Regions from separate parts of the Bradyrhizobium sp. Kon37 genome, predicted to be linked through region 2. Evidence: predicted binding sites of a transcription regulator. Region 2 holds the regulator's gene; the other holds the start of a gene.

Region 1 (3,396 bases), on a different contig from region 2:
CTCACGCTGACCTGGGAGGAATCCGGCGGCCCGCTCGTCATGACGCCGAAATCCCGCGGCTTTGGTACGCGGAGCCTGCTTGCGAGCGTCGAGTCCCAGCTCGGCGGGCAGGCGCGATTCGATTGGCGCGCCGAGGGTCTGTTGTGTCGGCTCGAGGTGCCGCTGGTCCGCAAGACTGCCGCGACGACGGCGCCCGGCAACTTCGAAGCCGCCAGCTCCGCCGAATTGCAGCGCGCGTCCGGCTAACCGGAGGCCGCACTCTTCCTGCGCTGCGTCGTTTGCGGCTCGCGTGCGACCCGTCCTTCGAGCCAGGCTTCCGTTTGGGCGAGATCGCGCAGAGCCTTGGCATAGCGGCACGCAGCACTTCGCTCCGCGCCGCGGGGCAGCTTGCGCGCTTTGCGGAGGATGTCCGCGGCGGCGTTACGATAAGCCAGAGAGCGATAGAGAAAGACCACCTTACCCATATCGAATGTTCCCGTGTTGCAGGGTCATTCTCGCCCACCCGGCATGAACGTCGGATGAAGCGGGCGATAACGATTCCTTCATGCGGGTGGAACCGGCGCGTGTCGCAGGCGTTGCTTGCGAGATCGGGATAGAGTTCCATGCGCGCGAAAAAGTCGTCGGACCTGATCTCTCCGAGCGGGCTCGTCAAGCTGATGACGCACGCCATGATGGGCGCAGCCCTCGGGCTCGCTTTCAGCCTCGTGCTCGTGCTGTCCAATCCAGCCGTCGCCAATTTGCTGAACAACGGCGGCAGGCAGGCCGTTGTCGTTTGCGCCGTCACATTGGTGACGACGTTCGCGATCGGCGCGACACTGACCGGCGTCGTATTCATGCTCGCAGAGGACAAGCAATCTTGAAGGATGCGAGATTTACCGGAACTTCTTTGTTCGGAACTCCTGCGACGAATGGCAGTTGGCTGCCTGCGTCAATTCAACTCAGGGAGTTCCCGCATATGAAGACCACTAAGCTCGCTCTTGCCGTGATGTTGGCCACCGGCCTCGCCGCCGCACCGTTCGCCGTGCAGGCCAAGTCCCACAAGGCAAAACACGGATCCTCGATGTCATCGTCGCAAACCACCACAGGCGCCAACACCAAGTCGTCCAAGGGTGCTGATCCCTCCGGTCAGGGCGGCTCCGGCCCCGGCTCGGACCAGGGCGGCACCATGACGAACAACAAGGGCGGCATGAGCAACACCAAGTAGGTGTTCCCCGACATCATGAAGGCCCCGCAATCGCGGGGCCTTTTGCTTTGGTGTTTCAACGAACTTTCTCGGGCCGCGTTGCGCGCACGCTTCAGCTACGATGGCTTCCCAGGATGTCAGGATGAACGCCGGCGCGATCAGCGTTCACCAGATGATCGAGTCGTGCACGCTTGCGCGCGATCAAGAGCTGGGCCGCGGCGTCGTCGAGCCCCTCGCGTTGCAGCTGCCGGATCGCAGAGCCCAGTTCGAGAATCTCGGCACGCAGTTTTAGAATCCGGTACGCATCCGGGTCTTCCTCCACCGTGCGCTCCCAAAGCTTTCAGCGGCGCGCGACCACGCGCAGAGGACGACCTGATGCCTTCGCGGAACGAAGGCTCATCCTGTCGCGGACATTCGGCAGGACATCGCCGCCGCCTGCAGCCTTCCATTCGCCGATCAGCAGATTGATTTTCCGGCGCAGATCCATCTGCGCCAAGGCCTTCTCTGTGCAATCGTGCTCGCGGTCGACGAGTTCGCGGACGGACACCTCGATATCGGCCATTTCCAGCCTCAAGGCGCTGATTTTACGTCGAATTTCATTAATTCTGTTGTCCATGACTTGTTAGAACAAAATAAGAACATATAGTCAAGTCACGATTTCAGAAGGGAGAAGCGACATGCAGGTTCAGGGTAAATACGACGCCAAGACTTTCCTCACCGAGCAGATGACGCGGGCGCAGGGCCTCCGGCTGAAGCGACTGAGCGAAGAGGCGTATCAACCCGCGCAATATGCGCGGGATCTGTCCTCCAGCGAGGCAGCGCGGCGCATTCAGGTGCTGGAAGCCGAGATCGAGCTGGCGGATTCGTTCTAGACTAAGCCGCGTATCCGGGACGTGCATGCGCGCTTTCGGAACCATGCCTGTCCCGGATTGTTTTCCCAAGCCAAGGGAGAACATGCATGGCACGCAAGGCAAAGAAGCGCCGCTACTCGCGCAGCTCCGGCAGCGATGTCGAAGGCGAGATGCAGCGCTACAAGAAGGGTACCGCGAAAAGCGGACCTGGCGGTCGAGGCGGACGCGTGAAGAGCCGAAAGCAGGCGATCGCGATCGGCCTGTCGAAGGCGCGCAAGAAGGGCAAGAAGGTCCCGAAGAAAGCCGCGAAGCGGAAGACGTCCAAGAAGACGTCAAAGAAAACGTCCAAGAAGACCTCAAGGAAAACCAAGAAGCGTTCGAAGAAAACGTCGAAGCGCAAATCCTCCAAACGGTCGCGCTGACTTCCGTCAGATCATGCTGCCCGGCATGAAGCAGCGGATCGAAACCCCGAACGCGGTCTTCACCGGCCACACCATGGTGCGGCCGGCCCGGTTCGGCTCGGTGATCACGGCTTCGTCCGGGACGTCGACCCACTCGCCGTCGAGCCGCACGCGATAATGTCCATTGTGCGAGTCCCAATCGGGATCGGCGACGGCAAACCCATCCGCATCTGAGCAGCACGGACCGAGATGGCTGCGCAGGCCGTCGAACCATGGCTTGAGGGGAGAGTCCGCGTAACGGCCGTCGTCACGCCCGAGAGCGTTTCCACCCCACAGCACGAATGGCGCCACGAGCAGCGCAGTCCTCAGCGAGAGCTTCAATCGATCCATGTCGGCACCGATCAAATACGAATTGCCGGCCGGCTCAGCGGCGGCAAGTTCGAAGTTCCACGCTTGCAATCGTCGGCGGCTTCATTGCCGCCGAGTCCATACGAGATCCGCAATTGTGATGGGCGAACACGGCTTTTTCGGACGAACCGGGTCATCCTCCCTGCCGTTAACGAGAATGTTATCGGCGGGCATCCGGAATCCTGAAAGCGAACAGGAAAGGCGGCCCTTGGGCCGCCTTTTTGGACTGGCGCCGATCGACGTTCGCCTTATGCGAGCGGCACCGCCACGAACCGGGTCGCCTGCGCGCTTCTGACCTGCAGCAGCACGCTGCGCTTGCCGGACGATTTCGCCTGCGCCAGCTCCGAACGGACATCGCCGATATTGGCGACGGCCTTGCCGCCGACATTGAGGATGACGTCGCCGGTCTGGATGCCGCGCTGCGCGGCCGGCCCTTGCGGATCGACTTCGGTGACGACGACGCCCTTCTGGCCGGCGCCCTGCACGTCGCCGGCCGGAGCCAGGCTGAGCCCGAGACGCGGCGGCATGCCGGCATCTGGCTGCGACTTGCCCT
Region 2 (3,396 bases):
AAGAAGCCGCCATCGCCGGACGGCACATCCGCGCCGCCGGCGTCGATTTCCGCGAGGGCGACGTGCTCCTGCGCAAGGGAAGTCGTCTCACCGAGCGCGACCTCGCGCTCGCCGCCGGGATGAACCATCCGCACCTTGCCGTTTTCAGGCGTCCGAGGGTCGCGATTCTCGCCACCGGCGACGAGCTGGTGATGCCGGGCACCACGCCCGGCCACGGCCAGATCGTCTACTCCAACGGCTACGCCCTGCACGCGCTCGCCCGCAGCGAGGGCGCCGAGACCATCGACCTTGGTATTGCCGCCGACACGCTGGAGGCGACCACCGCCGGCATCCGCCGCGCCCGCGAGAGCGGCGCCGACATCCTGATCACGACCGGCGGCGCATCGGTCGGCGACCACGATCTGGTCCAGCAGGCACTGAGGGAGGAAGGCATCGCACTGGCGTTCTGGAAGATCGCGATGCGGCCAGGCAAGCCGATGATGCACGGGCGGCTCGGCGCAATGGGGGTGATCGGCCTGCCGGGCAATCCCGTGTCGTCCTACGTGTGCGCTTTCCTGTTCATGGTGCCGCTGATTCGCGCCCTGTCGGGCCGTTCGGTGATTCACCATCGCCGTGAACGCGCCGTGCTCGGCCGCGAAATCGGCGCCAACGACCAGCGCGAGGACTATCTGCGCGCGCATCTGGAGGAGCGTGACGATGGCACGCGCGTCGTTCTTCCCGTCAATCATCAGGACTCTTCGCTGCTTGCGAATCTCGCTGCAGCACAGGTACTTCTCGTGCGCGCACCGTTCGCGCCGAAGGCCGAGGCCGGCACGGCTTGCGAAGTGTTGCGGCTCCCCGTCTGAGCGTCCCGCAATGCGCGTTCCGCGAACTTTGCTCTGTTCACGGTAAATTAAGCAGTTGCGGAACATGTATCGAACATATAGTGTCCGTTCATGATTTGTTTCGAGTATGTAGCGGCTTATTGCCGAACTCTGCGTCTCGGAATCGGACGACATCAACCGGGGGACTTTGGTCGAGATGTTAACGCGCAAACAATACGAGCTTCTGCGGTTCATCAGTGAACGTCTGAAGGAAAGCGGCGTGCCGCCCTCCTTCGACGAGATGAAGGATGCGCTCGATCTGCGCTCGAAGTCGGGCATCCATCGCCTGATCACGGCGCTCGAGGAGCGTGGCTTCATCCGACGCCTGCCCAACCGCGCCCGTGCGATTGAAGTCATCAAGCTGCCGGAGCTCCAGGCAGCCGCCGGCAGCCGCCGCGGCTTCACGCCGAGCGTCATCGAGGGCAATCTCGGCAAGGTGCGTGCGAGCTCCAGCCTGCCCGCGGACGACGGCGAACGTCCCGTCGCGGTGCCGGTGATGGGCCGCATCGCGGCCGGCACGCCGATCGAGGCGTTGCAGACCCGCAGCCATACGATCAGCGTGCCGCCCGACATGCTCGGCTCGGGCGAGCATTACGCGCTCGAAGTGCGCGGTGATTCCATGGTCGAGGCCGGCATCCTCGACGGCGACATGGCGCTGATCCAGCGCAACGAGAGCGCCGATACAGGCGACATCGTGGTGGCGCTGATCGACGACGAGGAAGCGACGCTGAAGCGCTTCCGCCGCCGCGGCGCCTCGATCGCGCTCGAGCCCGCCAACGCAGCCTATGAGGTCCGCATCCTGCCGCCCAACCGGGTGAAGATTCAAGGCAAGCTGATCGGGCTTTACCGGAAGTACTGATACCGGGAGTCCTTGATACCGGGAGTCCTTAATATCGGGAGTACTTCATACCGGAGGTGCCTGGCGCCTCGCGCGCTTCCTACCGGCATCGCCGGTCAGCGATTGGAGCGGATCATCGTCGTCTCCGGCTGGGTAGTCTTTCTGGTTCTGCACAGACTATCCGGCCCCTCCTTCGGCGCTGGCTCCTCGCGACGCCCACGAAACAGCACCGCTTCAAACGGCACCGCTTCGCGGCTCGAGTGTTCGAGGAAACACCATCCAGCGATCAAGCTCGACCGTTGCAGTTAAGCCGGCGATATTCGCGCACGCGCCTCCCGAATGCATCGCAACTCGCTTTGTTCCTATTGAATTCGGGAAAGATAATGTGATCGCGGCTCCCGGAAACCAGCCGCAGATTTGCCCACAACCAAGCAGAGCGTTCATGCTTCAACTCTGATAGAGGCCTGCGCCTCGATTAAGAGACGCGGGTTGCTATCCCAGCATGAGGAGCACCCGATGTGTGACTACAGCCTGCATGCCGTCGCGTCGCGCCCCGCCGAAGTCGGCGAGACGATCGTCACGACAAGCTTCCGCGGCACCTCGACGCGCGGCTTCGCCTCGGCAGCCGATCCGTCTGTTGCCGTCTGCCTGCTGCCGGGAACGGAGCTCGCCTTCGCCGACGACGTTCGCTACGACAATCGCTGGATCTGGACGCGCACCATCAATTCCCGCGTGGGCAAGTTCGGCAAGATCGACCCGCACGTTCCCGACCGCCATCATGATGCGATCGAATTCCCGGACGGCAAATACGTGCTGGTGACGCAGCTCGTCGAAGGCCAGCGCGCGACCGTTCTGCAACTGCCGGTGACTCAGTCGGTCACCGAGCGCGAGCACAAGGCGCAGATTACCGCCGACCGGCAGCCGACCGTCAGGCACCTGCCGATCGGCTGACACAGCCGCCTCCGGCTACGAGGTCGGGGGTCAGGATTGAATTGCCATCGCCGGCCGTGGCCGGCGAGATGGTACGGCTTGCGTCCGCGAAATCCAATCGGATGGACCAAGCCCGCACCTCTCCGCCGCACGAAGTTTGAGCCGCCCTGCCTGAATTTTGAACGTCCGCTTCGCAGCCAAATGACCGATGCTGTCAGGGCTTGAGACGGCGGACACGCTCGATGAAAACCTTCCTTCGCGTCGTTGAACTCTGGGTGCCCGATCGGACGCGCACGCGGCTGGAGTTTGGTGGCGGTCTCTGTGGCGAAGGGCTGTCCGCGTTCAAGGCCGTCAGCGAAGAGCTGCACTTCGGATATGACGAGGGACTTCCGGGCAAGGCCTGGGCCGTGGGCCACCCCGTGATCCTCACCAAATTCGCCAACTCCTATTTCAAACGGACCGATCAGGCGCTCGCGGCCGGCCTCACCTGCGGCGTCGCGGTGCCGGTGTTTGCGGGTGAATTCCTGCAAGCCGTCATGGTGCTGTTCTGCGGCGAGGACGAAGCGCATGTCGGGGCGATCGAGCTCTGGCACAACGACCCTGATGCCTCCCACGAGATGGGGCTTGTCGACGGCTATTACGGCACCGCCGACATGTTTGAATTCAACTCCCGCCACACCAAATTTCCTCGCGGCTTTGGCCTGCCTGGCCGCACCTGGAAGGCGGGCCTGCCGCTGATCATAAAGGACCTGCACGACGCCAGGA

The links. Region 2 encodes LexA, which represses DNA repair genes until DNA is damaged. Its sites were predicted from a motif close to TGTTCNNNNTGTGTTCNG; they were not measured.
Region 1: the regulator LexA is predicted to act here: its motif matches at 1,807-1,824, upstream of AC0L3J_RS10605 (DUF3072 domain-containing protein).

The regions. Positions count from the first base shown of each region.
Region 1 covers NZ_JBVVOY010000003.1:573,763-577,158, forward strand. The annotation lists gene AC0L3J_RS10575 (HWE histidine kinase domain-containing protein) at 1-246, shown strand, start outside; gene AC0L3J_RS10580 (hypothetical protein) at 243-464, opposite strand; gene AC0L3J_RS10585 (hypothetical protein) at 603-860, shown strand; gene AC0L3J_RS10590 (hypothetical protein) at 956-1,204, shown strand; gene AC0L3J_RS10595 (hypothetical protein) at 1,296-1,505, opposite strand; gene AC0L3J_RS10600 (hypothetical protein) at 1,524-1,745, opposite strand; gene AC0L3J_RS10605 (DUF3072 domain-containing protein) at 1,861-2,055, shown strand; gene AC0L3J_RS10610 (DUF6496 domain-containing protein) at 2,142-2,456, shown strand; gene AC0L3J_RS10615 (hypothetical protein) at 2,463-2,825, opposite strand; gene AC0L3J_RS10620 (Do family serine endopeptidase) at 3,092-3,396, opposite strand, start outside.
Region 2 covers NZ_JBVVOY010000029.1:21,059-24,454, reverse strand. The annotation lists gene AC0L3J_RS32670 (molybdopterin molybdotransferase MoeA) at 1-845, shown strand, start outside; gene lexA (transcriptional repressor LexA) at 1,021-1,722, shown strand; gene AC0L3J_RS32660 (hypothetical protein) at 2,218-2,652, shown strand; gene AC0L3J_RS32655 (GAF domain-containing protein) at 2,874-3,396, shown strand, end outside.